Regions from separate parts of the Desemzia sp. C1 genome, predicted to be linked through region 2. Evidence: predicted binding sites of a transcription regulator. Region 2 holds the regulator's gene; the other holds the start of a gene.
What was found. Region 2 encodes LexA, which represses DNA repair genes until DNA is damaged. Its sites were predicted from a motif close to CNAACANNTGTTNG; they were not measured.
Positions count from the first base shown of each region.

Region 1: a site for LexA is predicted at 8,139-8,152, ahead of parE (DNA topoisomerase IV subunit B). Genes of this name have one in related genera too.

Region 1 covers NZ_JAJIZP010000003.1:2,206,388-2,216,340, reverse strand. Annotated here, with positions in the region: gene topA (type I DNA topoisomerase) at 53-2,131, shown strand; gene xerC (tyrosine recombinase XerC) at 2,247-3,146, shown strand; gene hslV (ATP-dependent protease subunit HslV) at 3,182-3,721, shown strand; gene hslU (ATP-dependent protease ATPase subunit HslU) at 3,766-5,187, shown strand; gene codY (GTP-sensing pleiotropic transcriptional regulator CodY) at 5,206-6,009, shown strand; gene LMF32_RS11115 (aldose 1-epimerase family protein) at 6,118-6,996, shown strand; gene plsY (glycerol-3-phosphate 1-O-acyltransferase PlsY) at 7,191-7,793, opposite strand; gene parE (DNA topoisomerase IV subunit B) at 8,315-9,953, shown strand, end outside.
Region 2 covers NZ_JAJIZP010000003.1:2,504,276-2,514,228, forward strand. Annotated here, with positions in the region: gene LMF32_RS12510 (ABC transporter ATP-binding protein) at 1-50, opposite strand, end outside; gene LMF32_RS12515 (ABC transporter transmembrane domain-containing protein) at 47-1,801, opposite strand; gene LMF32_RS12520 (YneF family protein) at 1,927-2,163, opposite strand; gene tkt (transketolase) at 2,345-4,339, opposite strand; gene LMF32_RS12530 (DUF896 family protein) at 4,441-4,683, opposite strand; gene lexA (transcriptional repressor LexA) at 4,909-5,532, shown strand; gene LMF32_RS12540 (adenine phosphoribosyltransferase) at 5,602-6,114, opposite strand; gene recJ (single-stranded-DNA-specific exonuclease RecJ) at 6,152-8,485, opposite strand; gene LMF32_RS12550 (DegV family protein) at 8,626-9,492, opposite strand; gene LMF32_RS12555 (DUF1836 domain-containing protein) at 9,515-9,953, opposite strand, start outside.

The DNA.
Region 1 (9,953 bases), 300 kb from region 2:
TTAATCGATTAGATAAGTATAAACAAACTGTTCAAATGAGAGGAGTTTTTATTTGGCCTATAAATATTTGGTGATCGTTGAGTCGCCTGCTAAAGCAAAAACAATTGAAAAGTATTTAGGAAAAAATTACAAAGTGGTGGCAAGTTTAGGTCATATCAGAGATCTTCCTAAAAGTCGTATGGCAATTGATACCGAAAACAACTATGAACCCGAATACATTTCTATCAGAGGCAAAGGTCCTTTGATCAAAGAATTAAAAAAATTTGCAAAAAAAGCTGATAAAGTCTATCTCGCAGCCGATCCGGATAGAGAAGGAGAAGCTATTGCATGGCATTTATGCCACTTATTAGGCTTAGATATAGAAGATAAAAATCGTGTTGTCTTTAATGAGATCACAAAAGACGCTGTAAAAGGTGCTTTTAAAGAACCGCGCTCCATCAATATGGATTTAGTAGACTCTCAACAAGCTAGACGTGTACTAGACCGTTTAGTTGGATATACAATCAGTCCTATTTTATGGAAAAAAATCAAAAAAGGCTTAAGTGCGGGAAGAGTTCAATCAGTAGCCTTGAAATTGATTTGCGACCGTGAAGAGGAAATCAATCAGTTTGAACCTGAAGAGTATTGGACGATTGATGGTAACTTCAAAAAAGGAACAAAGAAATTTAAAGCAGCCTTTTATGGAGTAAATGGTAAAAAGACTAAATTGTCTGATTCCAAAGATGCTCAAAAAATCATCAAACAAATGGATGGCGATGAATTTGAGATTACTAAAGTAGTCAAAAAAGAACGGAAACGTAACCCGTCCCTTCCATTTACTACCAGCAGTATGCAACAAGATGCAGCGCGTAAAATCAATTTCAAAACACGTAAAACAATGATGATCGCTCAACAGTTATACGAAGGTATTTCTCTTGGACGTGGTGGAGCTGTCGGATTGATCACTTATATGCGTACAGATTCTACTCGTATCTCAGATACAGCTAAAAATGAAGTGTATGAGTTCATCCAAAAGACTTACGGCGACGAATATACGAATTCAAAAGCACGTGTAGGGAAAAAAGCTGAAAGTTCTCAAGATGCGCATGAGGCTATTCGACCTTCTAGTGTCATGAGAACCCCGGAAGAGATTCAAAAGTATCTATCAAAAGATCAGTATAAATTATACAACCTGATTTGGTCTCGCTTTGTAGCTAGTCAAATGAAACCAGCTGTTTTTGACACGATGACAGTAGATTTGGAACGCAATGATGTTCTGTTTAGAGCGAATGGTCAAAAAATGAAGTTCCCTGGATATCAAAAAGTCTATATCGAATCAACGGATAGCGGAAAAGCAGAAAAAGATAATGTTTTACCGCCTTTAGAAGAAGGGGAAATAGCTACAACAGTGGATATCGAGCCAAAACAACATTTTACTCAACCACCCGCTCGTTTCTCAGAAGCTACGTTGATCAAAACGCTGGAAGAAAACGGTGTAGGTCGTCCTTCAACTTATGCGCCCACATTGGATACGATCCAAAGAAGATATTACGTTAAGTTAGCTGCTAAACGATTTGAACCGACTGAATTAGGAACTATCGTCAATGGCATGATCGCAGAATTCTTCCCTCAAATTGTAGACGTCCACTTCACTGCAGAAATGGAAAAAAATCTGGACCAAGTGGAAATTGGAGAAGAAGAATGGAAAAACGTTATTGACCAATTCTACAAACCGTTTAAAAAAACAGTTGAAGTAGCAGAAGAACAAATGGAAAAAATTCAAATCAAAGATGAACCGGCTGGTTTTGACTGTGAAGTTTGTGGTCATCCGATGGTGATCAAAATGGGTCGATATGGAAAATTCTATGCATGCAGTAATTTCCCTGAATGTCGAAATACGAAAGCTATCGTTAAAGATATTGGAGTGACTTGTCCAACGTGTAATAAAGGAAACGTCATCGAAAGAAAATCGAAGAAAAACCGTATTTTCTATGGCTGCGACCGTTACCCAGACTGCGAGTTCATCTCTTGGAATAAACCAGTTGGCCGAAACTGTCCGAAGTGTGAGCATCACTTAGAAGAAAAGAAAGTCGCTAAGGGCAAACAAGTCATTTGCAGCAACTGTGATTATAAAGAAGAACTTCAAAAATAATTGGATAAATGAGGATAAAATCTGCTATTAAGTTTCGTTTAAAGAATCCTCAATCGATTGTAATCCCTTTTCTGGTATGATAAAGTTACTTTGTCATACGAGTGGAGGGATTTTTTTGAGCAATCAAAAGTTGATTGAGCTTTTCTTAAATTATTTGATTTCAGAGCGTGATTATTCCGTCCTCACTAAGAAAGCCTATCAAGAAGATATTGAGCAATTCAATGTTTTCTTGCAACAGACAGGAGATTCGGACTTTAGTAAAGTGACGATCCAAGATGTCAGGATTTACTTAGGCGAATTAAACGAAAATAAATTAAGCCGAAATAGTGTTTCACGAAAAATATCCAGTTTACGTGCTTTTTATCAATTCTTACTGCGAAATAACTTAGCGGAAGATAATCCTTTTTCCTATGTGCATTTAAAAAAGAAGAATTTACGGTTGCCTCGTTTTTTTTACGAAAAAGAAATGGATGTTTTATTTCAAGTAGTCAAAGGAGAAAATCCACTAGATTATAGAAACGAAGCGATTTTAGAAGTGTTGTACGGCACTGGGATTCGAGTCAGTGAATGTGCAGGGATTGAGATGAAAGACATCGATTTTGAATTGAATGTCTTATTGATTCGTGGAAAAGGAAACAAAGAACGATATGTTCCATTTGGTCATTATGCTGCAGTTGCTATCCAACAATACATCAAAAAAGCGCGTGACCCATTAATGAAAAAATATCAAAAAAGACATTCTGTTTTATTTGTGAACCACCACGGAGATGGGATCTCTTCAACAGGGATCGAATACGTGCTGAACCAAGTTATCAAAAAAAGCAGTCTTACTTCAGATATACACCCACACATGCTTCGTCACACATTTGCAACTCACTTATTGAACAACGGTGCTGACATGCGTACGGTTCAAGAATTGTTAGGACATTCGAGTTTATCATCTACTCAAATCTATGCTCATGTGACCAAAGAAAAACTACAAAAAAATTATCGTCAATTTCATCCAAGAGCGTAAGAACCTCTTGGTTAAAGTAAATGGAGGAATTTAAGATGACAGAGTTTCATTCTACAACTATATTTGCGATCCAACATAACGGAAAAAGTGCTATGGCTGGTGACGGTCAAGTAACAATGGGCGAGCAAGTCATCATGAAAGGAACAGCTCGTAAAGTAAGACGCTTATACAACGATGAAGTGGTTACGGGTTTCGCCGGCAGTGTAGCAGACGCGTTCACTTTGGAAGAGAAATTTGAAAGCAAGTTAAATGAATATAAAGGAAACCTGACGCGTGCAGCTGTTGAGTTGGCACAAGAATGGCGCACAGACAGAACATTGCAAAAATTAGAAGCGTTATTGATCGTGATGAATAAAGATGAAATGCTGCTGGTTTCAGGAAATGGCGAAGTGATTCAACCTGATGATGGCATACTGGCTATCGGATCAGGCGGAAACTTCGCTTTGGCCGCAGGAAGAGCTTTGAAGAAACATGGAGCAGATCTTTCTGCTGTTGAGATTGCACGAGAAGCTCTTGAAACAGCTGCAGACATTTGCGTGTTTACCAACCATAACATCATCGTTGAAGAGCTGTAAAAACCAAAACAGTTGGATAATATGAAACAAGGACGTGAAGATCAATGAATCAATTAGATAATATTACACCTAGACAAGTCGTGACTGAGTTGGACAAATACATTGTCGGTCAGCACAATGCGAAAAAATCAGTAGCTGTTGCTTTGCGCAACCGTTACCGTCGTTCACATTTGAATGAAGACATGCAGCAAGAGATCACTCCAAAAAACATTTTAATGATCGGAGCTACTGGTGTCGGTAAAACGGAAATTGCCAGACGTTTAGCTTCTATTGTAAAAGCTCCTTTTGTCAAAGTCGAAGCGACTAAATTTACAGAGGTTGGATACATCGGCCGTGATGTTGAATCTATGGTCCGCGATTTAGTAGAATCGTCTATCCAAATCGTCAAAAAACAACAATACTCGAATGTATATGTGCAAGCAGAGAAAAGAGCTATTGAACGCATTTCTAAAATCTTGGTACCAGGAATCAAAAAAGAACAACGCCAAGATAACATGAACAACAATCCCTTTGGAGCTATGTTCCAAAATATGGGCATCAATCCGAATGATCTAAATCCTGAAGAAGAATCTGAAGAAGTCACACCTGAGATCTCTACTAATCGGACGAAGATCCAACAGCAAATTCGCGACGGTTTATTAGATACCCGTGAAGTGACCATCAAAGTAGACGAACAAAAGAAACCGATGAATTCACCAATGAATGCTGGTTTGGAACAAATGGGGATCGATTTATCTGATACTTTTGGTGCTTTGTCTCCTAAGAAAAAAGTAGAGAGAAAAGTAACGGTTAAAGAAGCAATCGATATTTTCATCCAAGAAGAATCTGAAAAATTGGTTAACGCTGAAGACATCAATGCAGAAGCAGTCAAATTGGCAGAAAACTCAGGGATCATTTTTATTGATGAAATCGACAAAATCACCTCTAAAGGGAAAAATGATGGACAAGTTTCAAGAGAAGGTGTTCAAAGAGATATCTTGCCGATCGTTGAAGGGTCATCTGTCAATACGAAGTACGGTACTGTGAATACAGATCACGTTCTGTTTATTGCTTCAGGAGCTTTCCACGTTGCCAGACCAAGCGATTTGATTCCCGAACTGCAAGGACGCTTCCCGATTCGTGTAGAGTTGGACGATTTAACCAAAGAAGATTTCGTCAAAATTTTAACGGAACCAAACAATGCTTTGATCAAACAATACCGTGAATTGCTGAAAACAGAAAATATTACAGTAACATTCACTTTCGAATCGATTGAAAGAATGGCAGACATCGCTTACCAAGTAAATGCAGAAACAGACAATATCGGAGCCCGCAGATTGCATACGATTTTGGAAAAAGTATTGGAAGACTTATTATTTGAGGCTCCAGATATGCAAATGGGAGAAATCACGATCACAGAAAAATATATCGATGACAAACTCCAACATATCGTGGCGGACAAAGATTTGAGCCGTTATATCCTGTAACTTGGTGGTGAATGAAAGATGGAAGAATTATTAGAAAAAATGCGTAAAATGAATCGCATCCTTCAAACCGTTGGAGGAATCGTGGATTCGGAAAGTGCAGATGATCAGCTGCCTTTTACAAATTTGACCAAAAATTTGGGCAATATATTAGAAGCGAATACCTATTTGATTGATGAAAAAGGTAAATTGTTGGGCTTTTTTGAAAAACATGCCATCAACAATGATCGCGTAAAACAAATGTTGATCGAAAAACAATTTCCGGCGAATTACGCAAATAGTATGTTGGAGATTACACGCACAACGTCGAATATAGGGATTGAGAGCGACTATACTGTGTTCCCGATTGAGTCGCGGGAAATAGTGACTTCGGGATTAACGACGATCATTCCGATTTTTGTTGGCGGCGAACGATTAGGCACATTGATCTTGGCTCGAGAAACACCTGAATTCGGAAACAGCGATTTGATTCTTGGGGAGCATGCGGCAATCATCGTAGGCATCGAAGTCTTGAATATCAAAAAGCAAGGAATCGAAAAAGAGGCTCGTGACGATGCTACAGTCCAATTAGCTTTAAATACCCTGTCTTATAGCGAATACAAGGTTATAAAGGCTATATTTGAGCAATTAGACGGATTAGAAGGGCGAGTAACGGCTGCAAACATCGCAGACGAAGTTGGTGTTACCCGTTCTGTGATCGTTAATGCGTTAAGAAAATTAGAATCTGGCGGGATCATTGAATCTCGGTCTTTAGGTATGAAAGGGACATACATTCGAATCAAAAACGAAAAACTGCTCCAAATGTTGGAGAAAGAAATCGTCTGATTCGATTCTTGAACTTTTATCCCATAGAAAAAGCCTCTGTAGTGGAGGCTATTTTCTTATATTAAAATTGTTCTATCGAAAACCAATTATCTTATGAGGTGAAAAACTATGTCCATCATCCTAAAAAGCAATCAATTAACAGTAGTCGTTTCAACAAAAGGTGCTGAGCTTCAAAGTATCCAAAAAACGGATACGGGTGCGGAATACCTTTGGCAAGGAGATCCAACTTATTGGAATCGAAAAGCTCCCGTATTGTTTCCTATTGTAGGTCGATTGAAAGACAATCAATACACGTATAAAGGTCAATCGTATACGATGAATCAACATGGGTTTGCCAGAGATGCAGTTTTCACTGTCCTTGAAGAAACTGAAAACCGCGTTACATTGCAATTTAAAGCTAATGAAGAAACAAAAAAAGCGTATCCGTTTGATTTCTCCCTTTGTATTACCTATACAGTAATGGAGGACAAAGTGTCTGTAGAATATGCCGTCCAAAACACCAATGAATCAGAAGTACTTTATTTCTCTATCGGAGGACATCCAGGATTTAATGTTCCATTAACAGAAGATACCGCATTTGAAGACTATTACCTTAGTTTCTTGCCTAGAAAATCGCGCAAACAAATTCCTTTGAGCGGACCATTTGCCGATCCTGCACAAACAACTCTAGCTCAAACCAATACAACGCTTAGATTAAGCAGAGAGTTGTTTGAGAACGATGCTTTGGTGTTTGAAGTGAAAGAGAAAAATACATTTAGTATTCTCTCCGACAAAACAGAGCGTTCTGTCTCTGTGATGTTTGAAAACTATCCATATGTCGGAATCTGGTCTGTACCTGGAAAAGAAGCCCCGTTTGTGTGTATCGAACCTTGGCATGGAATCGCCGATACAGTGGATGCCTCAGGTGATTTAGAAGATAAATTAGGGATTCGTTCATTGCCTGGTAAAGAAACCTTTACTACGAGTTATACGATCCAATTGACTTGATAAAACGATTCAGTATACATAAAGACGTAACACCTTGTTGGCTAAAGGTGCTCCGTCTTTTATTGATTTTTTAGAACGTCTTTCCTACATTCGACAGGCAGAAGGTTTCTAAAGAAAAAAATAACCGTCCAATTTATTTAGGACGGTTATTTCTTCATTTTGGTACCTATTCTATTGCGTATGTTGCATCAAGGTTACTGTTCCTTTTTGTAACGAAAGCCAAAAGGAATTTTACTTTCTGTACCATTTTTGATCCGAACAATGTTTTCTCGGTGACGATAAGTAATAAAAATCGTCAATACAAAAGCGATGGCCGTTAAGATCCAATCATTGATAAACAATGAAGAAATCGTAATCAGTACTAGAGCTGTCATACTGCTTAAGCTGACCATGCGTGTAAAGTATAACAGAATACCAAATACTAAGATACAATAGATAAAAAACGGCGGATTGTAAGCTAGAACTACTCCTGCACTCGTAGCAACAGCTTTCCCACCTTTAAATTGCGCAAATAACGGATAAGTATGTCCTAAGACTGCCGCAAGCCCAACGACCATCGGGCTTAAATTTGAATCAAAAAAGTAAGGCAAGCTGGCACCCAAAGTCCCTTTGAGCAAATCAGCCGCTAAAACAGCTATTCCGGCTTTTACACCTAATACACGAAATGTGTTTGTGGTTCCCATGTTTCCGCTACCATGTTGTCGAATGTCAATATTGTATATTTTTTCCCCGATCCATACACCTGAGGGAATCGATCCTAGAAGGTACGATAGCACAAACATTAGTATTGTTGTCATCGATCCATTTCTCTCCTTACCAACTTGATTTGTCGCGTACGACCATTTTACCACTTATTTTTTTAAAATACTATCATAGAAATAACGGCTTCATGGAAGAAAGAGGGAAAGAGCATGAAGAATAACCTATTGAAAAAAGGACTTATTGAATAGAAGCTGCCATTTTGGTGAAATTTTTGGTATAATAATACGAACACTTATTCGGTTTCGAACAGATATTGACTACTATTCATAAAATAGGTATGATTTGAATGTTCTTTTTTGCTCAGATCTAAGGAGCAAAAAGCTGCATGATCCGCTATTGGATACAGGAATCAAAGAAATGCAACAGTGAATCATTTTGTGCAAAAGTTTGTCTGGACCGTAGAAAATACAGCTGTTTTAAAGCATCGATTGTTATTTTTTACGTTGTAATCGCAATAAGTGTGTTAAAATGATTTGGTCTATGAGTGGATGAAGCTCAACATTAGTCGTATGAACATACGATAAGAAATTGCATGGTATAGGGAGTTTTGAAAGATATGGCAAAAAATAATTATGAATACAATGATTCTTCCATCCAAGTATTAGAAGGTTTGGAAGCTGTCCGTAAGCGACCAGGGATGTATATTGGTTCGACGGATACAAGAGGATTGCATCATCTGGTTTATGAAATAGTAGACAACTCTGTAGATGAAGTGCTTTCCGGGTACGGAGATAAGATCGTCGTGACATTGCATAAAGACGAAAGCATCTCTGTTCGAGATAATGGACGCGGAATGCCAATTGGAATGCATTCATCTGGAATCCCCACTATCCAAGTCATTTTTACTGTTTTGCATGCCGGTGGGAAGTTCGGACAAGGCGGATACAAAACTTCAGGTGGTCTTCACGGTGTAGGGGCCAGTGTAGTAAACGCTCTTTCAGAGAAATTGTCAGTTACCGTTTACCGCGATGGCATCCAGTACACTCAAGAATTTGTTGAAGGCGGGAAACCAAAAGGAAAGCTGACTAAAAAGAAAAACACGACTGAAAAGAATGGTACAATGGTTCACTTCAAACCCGACCCGACAATTTTTTCAACCACAACATTTTCTTATGATGTGTTATCGGAACGGTTAAGAGAATCGGCCTTCTTATTGAAAGATGTCCGGATCGAATTGATCGATGAACGAAGCGACAAAGAAGAAATTTTCCACTATAAAGAAGGAATCAAAGAGTTTGTTGATTACTTGAATGAAGACAAAGACATCTTGACTCCAGTAGCCTACTTTGCTGGTGAAAGTAACGGGATCGAAGTGGAATTTTCTTTCCAATACAATGACGGCTATTCTGAAAACATTTTGTCTTTTGTTAACAATGTACGGACAAAAGACGGCGGTACTCATGAAGCTGGAATGAAAACATCCTTAACGAAAACCTTCAACGAATATGCCCGAAAAGTCGGCTTATTGAAAGAGAAAGACAAGAATTTAGAAGGTACTGACGTCCGTGAAGGATTGGCCTCGGTTATCTCTATTCGAGTACCAGAAGACTTGCTGCAGTTTGAAGGACAAACAAAGAGCAAATTGGGTACTCCTCAAGCTCGTTCGGCGATTGACGCGGTTATCAGCGACCAAATGAATTACTATTTAACAGAGAACGGCGAATTGAGCCAGCAATTGGTTCGTAAAGCTATTCGAGCAAGAGAAGCTCGTGATGCAGCGCGTAAAGCCCGTGACGAGTCCAGAACGGGGAAAAAACGCAAGAAGAACGATGCCCTTTTATCTGGTAAATTAACACCTGCTCAAGGGAAAAATGCTAAAAAGAATGAATTGTACTTGGTAGAGGGAGATTCAGCCGGCGGTTCAGCAAAACAAGGTCGAGACCGTAAATTCCAAGCGATTTTGCCTTTACGAGGGAAAGTCGTCAACACGGAAAAAGCCAACATCCAAGACATCTTGAAAAATGAAGAGATCAACACCATGATCTATACGATTGGTGCAGGTGTCGGACCAGAATTCACTATTGAAGACTGCAACTACGACAAAGTCATCATCATGACAGATGCGGATACCGATGGAGCTCATATTCAAGTACTGCTGCTGACGTTTTTCTACCGTTACATGAAGCCATTGATCGAAGCAGGGAAAGTCTATTTGGCATTGCCGCCTTTATATAAACTGTCTAAAGGTTTCGGCA
Region 2 (9,953 bases):
TGTTCTCTCAAAGGAATTTCTCGTGACCAAGCTGATTGAGTGTTTTTCATTTTACAGCCCCTCCTTCGATTTGTTGTTCGAGTTGCTGTTGCTCATACATCTCTTTATACCAGCCATTGTTTGCCAATAGTTGTTCATGCGTACCTCTTTCGATCACACGACCATCTTCTAACACCAGGATTTCTTGAGCATGCATTACGCTGCTGATTCGATGGGCTGCTATGATTGTCGTTTGATCAGAACGCTCATCTTTTAAGGCGGAAAGAATTTTTTCTTCTGTCTTAGCATCTACAGCAGACAAAGCATCATCCAATATCAACAATTCAGGATTGGTGATCAATGCTCGTGCGATCGATATCCGCTGTTTTTGACCTCCTGATAGAGAAACACCACGTTCTCCAACTTCTGTTTCGTATTGCTGAGGCATCTCGAGAATATCTTGGTGAATAGCCGTCAACTTCGCTGCACGCTTGACCTCAGCCATACTCAGGTTTGGATCAGCGAATCGGATATTGCCTGCTATAGTATCCGAAAATAAAAAGTTGTCTTGAGGAACATACCCAATCCGTTTCAACAACGCATCCAGTGAATAATCACGGATATCCTTTCCACCGTAGAGAATCGTTCCTTCATAATGGTCATATTCCCTTAACATCAATTCAAAAAGCGAAGTCTTACCTGATCCGGTTTTACCAACGATCCCTAAAGTCTGACCCTTATCTAAGTGGAAATGTACATCACTTAATACGGCTTTTTCAGACGAAGGATAAGTAAATTTTTGAATCGTTACATCTACGTTTCCTGATATAGGAGTTGTCACGGGGCGGGTGTTTTCTTGGATAGAAGATTTATTGTTCAATAGTTCTCTGATTCGATCATAACTTGCACTTCCTCTTTCCAAAATATTAAACAAGCGTCCAACTGCTAACATCGGCCACGTCAACATAGAGATGTAAGTAAAGAACGTAACAAATTCTCCAATAGAAATCACCTCATTAATGACAAAAGATCCACCTAAAATCATCGTCAGCACATAGGACATACCCGTTATGATCGTAATGACAGGATCAAATAAAGAATCTACAATATAAACTTTTTTGTTTTCTTTTACCACTTGTGCTGTTTTTTCCTTAAACTCTTGGATATCTTCTGTTTCTTGTCCAAAAGTTTTGATCACTTTCATTCCTGAAACACTTTCTTGTGTTTTGTCGTTTAAGTGCGAAAAAGCAGCTTGAGCTTCTCTGAACGATTTATGAATTTTTGTTCCTAAAATACGCGAACATAGCGCTAATAATGGCAGTGGAATTAAAGCCAATAATGCCAGCCGCCAGTCCACTACTAAAAACATCGCAATGATTGTCGCACTTCCTGTAGAAACAGAGTCTGCTAAGGTCAAAATCCCTCCTGCGGCAACCATTCGAATAGCCCGTAGATCGTTTGTAGCATGTGCCATCAAATCCCCAGTTCGATAGCGTTGGAAAAAGTGCTTATCCATTTCAGTAAAGTGCTGGTACAACTGCGTTCTAATGATTCGTTCCAACTTTGATGCCGTCCCGAATATGTTGATTCGCCATATGTACCTTAACAAATACTGGGCTACAGCAGTAGCCCCCAAGAGAGAGACCCACATGATTAAAGACTGCATCGTTATCGTCTGTGAAGCGATTTGGTCAACGATGATCCCAATAATCCTTGGAGGCAGCAACGCTATAATTGAAACTATAAAAAGCGCTATTACTCCAGAGATATAAGCCTTTTTCTCTTGTTTAAAAAACCACCCTAATTTCTTGAATATCCCCATTTACGTCGTCACCTACCCCTAATTTTATACCCTTTTCGTATACTCTCTATCCTACTAAAAAAGATAAAAAAACGAACAGAAATGTCTTCCTGTTCGAAAATACTATTCAACTAACCATGATTAGTTTATTTTTTTTTGTTTTTTTTCTCAGATTGTACTTTCATAGACGCCATCATTTGTTTGATTTTCTTTTCAGATGGTTTTTGGCCCATTTGCATCATCATCATACGTAGCATGTCTTCGTTTACTGGTGGATTTTTTTCAAAATAATCCATCATGTATTTTCTAGAGATGAAAAATCCTCCAACTAATCCTGCAATTAAAGCAAGCACAATTAATAAAATTGCTAATCCTAAGTTCATTCTTTCTTCACTCCTTTCAAAAACCTCTCAGTTGTTAATTGTACTAAATATTGACCGAAAAATAAATAGGCTTTCGCAGATTTAAAAACCCACGCTTTTTTATTTTTCTTTCATCGGTTTATGAAAAAGGGAAAAGCTATACAATTATTCTGTATAGCTTCCGTCCCAAATTCATTTAATTTTATAGATTATTAAATGTTTCTACAACGTTTTGCGTAGTAAAACCGTAGTTTTTGATTACAGTTGCGCCTGGAGCACTAGCTCCATATTTGTCGATACCGATTGTAGCTCCGTCAAGACCTACATAACGTTCCCAACCAAATGTAGCTCCCATTTCAATTGATACACGTTTACGGATTTCTCTTGGAAGAACACTTTCTTTGTATTCAGCACTTTGTTTTTCAAATAGATCCATACTTGGCATAGATACAACTGAAACGTCTTTTCCTTGTGCTTTCAACTCTTTTTGAGCTTCCAAAGCTAAGGCAACTTCAGAACCTGTAGCAATCAAGATACCTTCAGGTTTTTCACCATCTTGAGGAGAAAGGACATAAGCACCTTTTTGGATGTTCTCGCGAGCTAATTCTTTCGTTTTTGGCAATACTGGCAAGTCTTGACGACTCAACACAAGCATTGTCGGGTGATCTGTTGATTTCATCGCAATTTCCCAAGCCGCTGCTACTTCATTTCCATCAGCTGGACGAAGAACAGTTAAGTTAGGCATACTGCGTAAGCTTGACAAGTGCTCAACTGGTTCATGAGTTGGGCCATCTTCTCCAACAGCTACAGAATCATGTGTAAACACGTAAGTTACAGGCAATTTAGAAATCGCTGCTAAACGAACTGCTGCTCTCAAGTAGTCTGTAAAGACGAAGAACGTTCCTACATAAGTCTTCGTTCCTCCGTGAAGTTGGATTCCATTTGCCGCTGCCGTCATAGCGAATTCACGAACACCATACCAGATATTGCGTCCTTCGTATTGACCAGCTTCGTAATCGGCTACTCCATCAATCATTGTGTTGTTTGAAGAAGACAAGTCTGCTGAACCGCCCCATAAGTTAGGAACATTTTTAGCGATTGCATTCAATACTTGACTGCTTGTTTTACGAGAAGCTGCTGCTGCGTCTCCTTCTTCATATACAGGTAAATCTTTGTCCCATCCTTCTGGTAACTCGCCATTGAATCCAGCTTCAAATTGTTGAGCTAGTTCAGGGAATTCTTGACGATAAGCTTCGAATGCTTTATTCCATTTTTCTTCAGCTTCCGCACCAGGATCTACGATCATTTCTTCAAAACGAGCTTGTGCTTCCATTGGTACATAGAAGTCCTCGCCTTCCCATCCGTAAGCCTTTTTCGTTGCTTCAACGCCTTCGATACCTAATGGAGCACCATGGACTTTATGTGAACCAGCGCCCGGAGAACCGAAGCCGATAACAGTTTTCACTTCAATCAATGATGGTTGATCAGGATTAGCTTTTGCTTTCTCTATAGCTGCATTAACTTCTTCCAAATCGTTTCCATCTTTTACCAAGATGTGTTCCCATCCGTAAGCTTCAAATCGTTGACCAACGTTTTCTGTAAATGATTTAGATGTCGGTCCATCTAATGAGATGTCATTGGAATCATATAAAACGATCAATTTACCTAATTTAAGGTGTCCTGCTAAACTTGCTGCTTCAGCAGAAACACCTTCCATCAAGTCGCCATCACCGCATAAAGCGTAAGTATAATGGTCAACAATCGTATGATTTTCTTTATTGTAAGTAGCCGCTAAATGAGCTTCAGCCATCGCCATACCTACACTATTTGCGATACCTTGTCCAAGTGGACCAGTTGTAGCTTCAACACCATCAGTATAATGAACTTCAGGATGTCCTGGAGTGTTGCTTTCCCACTGACGGAAATTTTTCAAATCATCAATCGACACTTTGTATCCAGCTAAGTGAAGCATGCTGTATAACATCATAGAACCGTGTCCAGCAGAAAGAACAAAACGGTCACGATCTACCCAGTGAGAATTTTTAGGATTTGCTTTTAAATGTCTGCTCCATAAAACATATGTCATTGGTGCAGCACCCATTGGTAAACCAGGGTGTCCGGAGTTGGCTTTTTGCACTCCGTCAATACTTAACGTACGAATGGTATCTACAGCTAATTGATCTACTTTATCGAACAAAAAATATCATTCCTTTCAATTTTCAAACTAAATAAAATGCTTACATTACTTTTATATCATACCATTTTTTACACTTAAATGGTGAACTTTTTGCATTAAATTTATCTGCCGTGCAAACCTTTGTCTTTTTGAATTTTTTTCACTTTTTCAGGCGTTACATCATTTCCTTCTTCATCCATGACTTTCATACCTTCTATGTGGTTTCTCATACCGCCTCTAAAAGCTTCTAGATAAGCTTCACGTAATTGTTTTTGCTCTACTTGTTCTGACATGGTCAACCCTTCAGAAGTTTTAGATTTTTTTGCTAATTCATTGATTCGTTTGATTTGATCTTTTGGCAACATTTTATTCATCCTTTCTTTTACTTACCCAATATACCAAAAACACAGCTATATTTCAGCCTTTATTGTCCTATTTGTGTATGAAAAAGAGCTTTATAAAAACAATGCGCAGATTTTTTTGTCTTTTATTTCATTTCTTTGTTTAAAAGGCGAACGTTTGTTTGAAAAACGTTTCTATTTGTGCTATTCTATCAACAAGAGTAAATAAGAATTGAGGTGTATCCTATTATGAAAAAAACGCCAGCATCCAGACAACTAGAAGTACTGCAATATATTTATGAACAAGTAAAAGAAAAAGGCTTCCCGCCAACAGTTCGAGAAATAGGACAAGCCGTTTCATTGTCTTCAACATCAACAGTCCATGGACATTTATCTCGTTTGGAAAAAAATGGTTACATCCAACGTGACCCTAGTAAACCAAGAACAATCGAATTAACCGTTGAAGGATTGACTCAATTAGGAGTGGGAATGAATAAAATTCCGCTATTAGGAACGGTTACAGCCGGTGAACCTATTTTAGCTGTAGAAGAGGCAACAGACTTCTTCCCTATCCCTCCAAGCTTAGAATACGAAAATGGCGCATTGTTTATGTTGACCATTCGAGGAGAAAGCATGATCAATGCAGGTATTCTTGATGGAGACGAAGTGATCGTCAGAAAGCAGTCCAGTGCAGACAACGGAGACATCGTTATCGCAATGACTACTGAAGATGAAGCAACCTGCAAACGATTTTTCGTAGAGAAAGATCATTACAGACTTCAACCAGAAAACGATTCTATGAGCCCTATTCTATTGGATGAAGTAACCATTTTAGGAAAAGTGGTTGGTTTATACCGCAGCCATGTATCTTAATCCATTTTCTAAAAAAATTACCTCGAGAACTGTTTGAACAGCTCTCGAGGTTATTTTTTTGTTTTTATCTTAATATTCAGCAAGTGCTAAAATATCATAGCCTTTGATTTTATCGCGGCCTTTCAAGTCTTTCAATTCAACGATGAACGCTGTTCCTACAACTACTCCGCCTAATGACTCGATCAATTCAATAGTAGCAGCAATCGTTCCGCCTGTAGCCAATAAATCATCACACACTAAAACTTTTTGTCCAGGTCGAATGCTGTCTTTGTGTAATTGTAATGTATCTTGTCCATATTCTAAACCATAGTTCACTTCTACTGTTTCGCGAGGAAGTTTCCCTTTTTTTCTAGCAGGAGCAAATCCGATTCCTAGTTCATAAGCAACTGGGCATCCTACGATAAATCCACGTGCTTCAGGTCCAACAATCATTTCTACGCCTTTATCTTTAGCGTATTTCACGATTTCGTTAGTTGCGTAACGATAAGCTTCGCCATCCGCCATTAGTGGTGAGATATCTCTGAAGATGATTCCTTCTTCAGGAAAGTTTTCTACATCAGCAATATAATTTTTTAAATCCATTTTCGTTTGTCCTCCGTTCACTAGTCGAATAAGTATATTATTCGCCAGTGGATAATTGTTGCAATAGCCACTTATCTACTTCCCAGGAGTGACTATACACTAATTTTTCTTCTGCACTAATTCGTTGCAATTTCTTTTGATAAGTTAGGGCTTGAGTCAAATCTTTTTTCTCAGGGTTTTCGATTTGATTTAAAAGTCCATTGTCTATTTTAACAAATCCGACTTCAAAAAACACCTGTATAATGAAAATTAATCGATTTTCTTTGATATTTAATGTCTTCGCTAAAATTGACAGTTGATTTTTTACATCAATGTTTTGATGAGAACGAATAAACTTATACGTTTCAGCGAACTTTTCTCTACTCGGCATTCCTTCTAAATAGTCATTAGATGAACTATAAAAAGAATAGGAAATATTCTCCAGCTGATTGTCTTCCAGCACTAACGAAAGCATCGTCATAGATGGTGGACAGTCGACCAGTACAAGATGTTTATTTTCCATTTTGAATTCTTTAGCTTCTTTTCGAGTTTGAACATTGTGGCTCTTACTGGAATGATGGATTTTATCCTTGAAACGCATATGATTTTCAGGATCAAAAAACACAAAATCTGCTTGCTCATTCTTCCATAGAGTTTCCGGTATCTGAGTTCCACGATAATCAAAGCATTGAATCCCTTTTACAGCTACATCTTCCACTCGGAATTGCAATTTTCTTGCTCCGTTCCACTCATTGATCTCCAATTTTCCGATAGTAGACAACATGGTTTTCTCAGGAATCTTATCTACTAACTCCCCAAACCCGAAACCAATACTGTCTAAAAGGTATTGATCAAGTTGCACAGACATCTTCAAATGCGTACCATCCGCTCCGATTTTTCGAATCGATTGAACTTCAACATCATCCAATAAAAAAGTCGGTTTTGGATTATCGGTGCCAAATGGGGCTAACTGATTGATTTCTTCAATTGCATCAACCGTTAAATCACTTATCTCAAGCACCTTATCGATTTGGACTTCTTCTCCCATTTCTCCAGCCACTTGCTGTGTAACTGCATATTCATTTAATTTCGCTTGAATTTTCTCAATGTTTTCCAGCGGTACAGTTAGTCCTGCAGCCATGTGATGACCGCCAAAAGCTGCTGTTAATGGGCGCACAGTATCTAATGCTTCATACAGATGAAAGGCTTGTACACTTCTGCCCGAACCTTTAGCCGTTCCATTTGCTTGATCGATGTTTAAAACAATCGTAGGCTTACCGGTCTTCCCAACAACTTTGCTGGCTACGATTCCTAATACGCCTTCATGCCATCCTTCTTTCGCTAGTACATAAACATTGGTTTCTGTATCGATTTCTTCCAACATGTCAAACGCTTCATCGGTGATTTGCTTAACGTATTTTTGTCGCTCTTCATTTTTTGATTGAATGAACTGAGCAATCGATTGGGCTTCACTGTCATCAAATGTGGTCAATAATTTTACAGCCGGCGAAGCATCGCCTAGTCGTCCAGGTGCATTTAGTCTAGGTCCTATAATAAACCCGACGGATTCTTCACTTAAATCGTTTTTATTCACATTAGCGATCTCATACAACGCATTTAAGCCTATGCGTTGTGTTTGTTTCAATGCTTCGATTCCTTGCATAGCTAGGACTCTGTTCTCGTCTCGTAAAGAAACTAAATCGGCAATCGTTCCTATAGCGACCAAATCCAATAACTCTACAGGCATTTCACCCAGCAAAGCAGTAGCTACTTTAAAAGCCACTCCTACACCTGCTAAGTCTCCAAATGGATAATGGCCTTCAGGGTGACGCGGATGAACCACAGCAAATGCTTGTGGCAGCTGCTCAGGTAATTCATGGTGATCCGTCACGATGACATCTACACCCAATTCATTCGCTTTTTGAATCGCTTCATGTCCTGAGACCCCATTGTCGCAAGTAACAATCAACTGGCAGCCTTCTTGGATCAACTTTTTAAAAGCTTTTGTGTTAGGCCCATATCCATCTGTAAAGCGATTCGGAATATAGAAATCCACGTTTGCCCCAATCATTTCAAGAGTTTCCAACAATACAGACGTACTTGTCACACCATCTGCATCATAATCTCCATAAATAATGATTTTATCTCCGTTTTCTACTGCCATCATGATGCGTTCAACTGCCCGTTCCATGTCATGCATCAAAAAAGGATCGTGTATGCCTTCTTCTGTAGGTTGAATAAAACTTTTTATTTTCTCTTCGGTGTCTAACCCTCTTTGCAGACACAGCGAAATAAACAACGGCGAATAAGACAGTTGTTCAGCTAGTTCTTTAATGAGCGGTTTATGTTGTTCTTCATTTACTAATTTCCATTTCATACGAGCTTTAATCACAGTCTTCACTCCCAACTCTATCAGTATATCAAATTAGCGGTTTGATTGATAGAAGAGTGAGCAGGAAAGCTTTACGATCAAATAAAAAAACTGTAAAAAGAACAAGGCTACTCCCTGTCTCTTTACAGTCTTGACACTGCTTAATCTTCTAATTGACTTATCGCAATACCGATCAATCCAGGTCCTGTATGCACACCCAATGCAGGACTGAGGGTTTCATAGTAAAAATCACGGATATTCGGCAACATTTCTTTCATTGTTTCAGCGATTGTATCGATAATTTTTTTCGTTTCTGTTCCAGCATAGCAAACAGCTACATCGTACTTTTTAGCTTTGTTCGCGAACTCGATAGAGCAGTCGATCGTTTTTTGAATCCCTTTTTTACTTCCTCTAGCTTTAGTTACAGTATAATAAATTCCATCATCATTACACGAAATAACCGGTTTTAGATTCAATAGGTTTCCAACAAGTGATGAAACCAAACCAATTCTTCCACCCTTTTGCAAATACTCTAACGTATCGACATAGAAATGAATCTTGATTTTTTCGATTCCATCTTGAAGTTTTTGTTTAATGGTTTCCCAATCCATCCCTGCTTCCACGTAAGACAACGCTTGTACAGCGTGCAGACCGCTGCCGATCCCTACGTTTTTCGTGTCTAGGACAAATACATCTAAATCCTCTACTTCTTCAGCCATTAAGCGCACCATGTTGTTTGTTCCGCTTAATCCGCTTGAAATCGTAATAGCGATAACTTTAGTATATCCCTCTGCTTTAATCTCGTTTAGCATATTTTTAATGGTTTCCCCATCAGGTAAAGACGTTTTAGGGATCTCTTCTTTTAAGCGGTCGTATAACTCTTCCGGTTGAATATCCACTTTATCGGTGTATTCGCCGTCTTTATAAATGATTTTCAACGGGATCACTTTCATATTTCCTTGTTCCAAAACATTTTGCGGAACATCTGATCCTGAATCAACTAGAAAAGCAATTTTTTCATTCTTCATTTTTCTAATCGTCCTCCATTAATTACTTATTTTGACTTTCTTGACTGTTGACAACGCTTAACGAAGCTACCAATTTTTCTGTAGCAATTTTTGTAGCAACTGCTAGCGTGGCATTTCGTACCAGCATCGTTTTTTCGTCGGTATCATCTTTCATCAACGGTAACAGCTCTGTTTCTCCAATACGAGATGCAACCGCTTTTAAAGCATATTCTTGTTCGCAGCAGAATAAATTATAAGCTTCCCTGATGCCGCTCACGGAAGCTTGATAAACAATTCCGTCTCTCACTTCAGGAATGGTGATGACTTGTTTAAGAATGGAGATCGCAATCAAGTACGCCAAGTGCTTCTTAGTATACTTTTTCTTAACGGGCTTAGGAATCACTTTTAATTTTACATAGTTGTTCACCATTGAAGACGTAATGATCTTCTTATCGTGTGTCGGATTAAAAATCATCAAATAA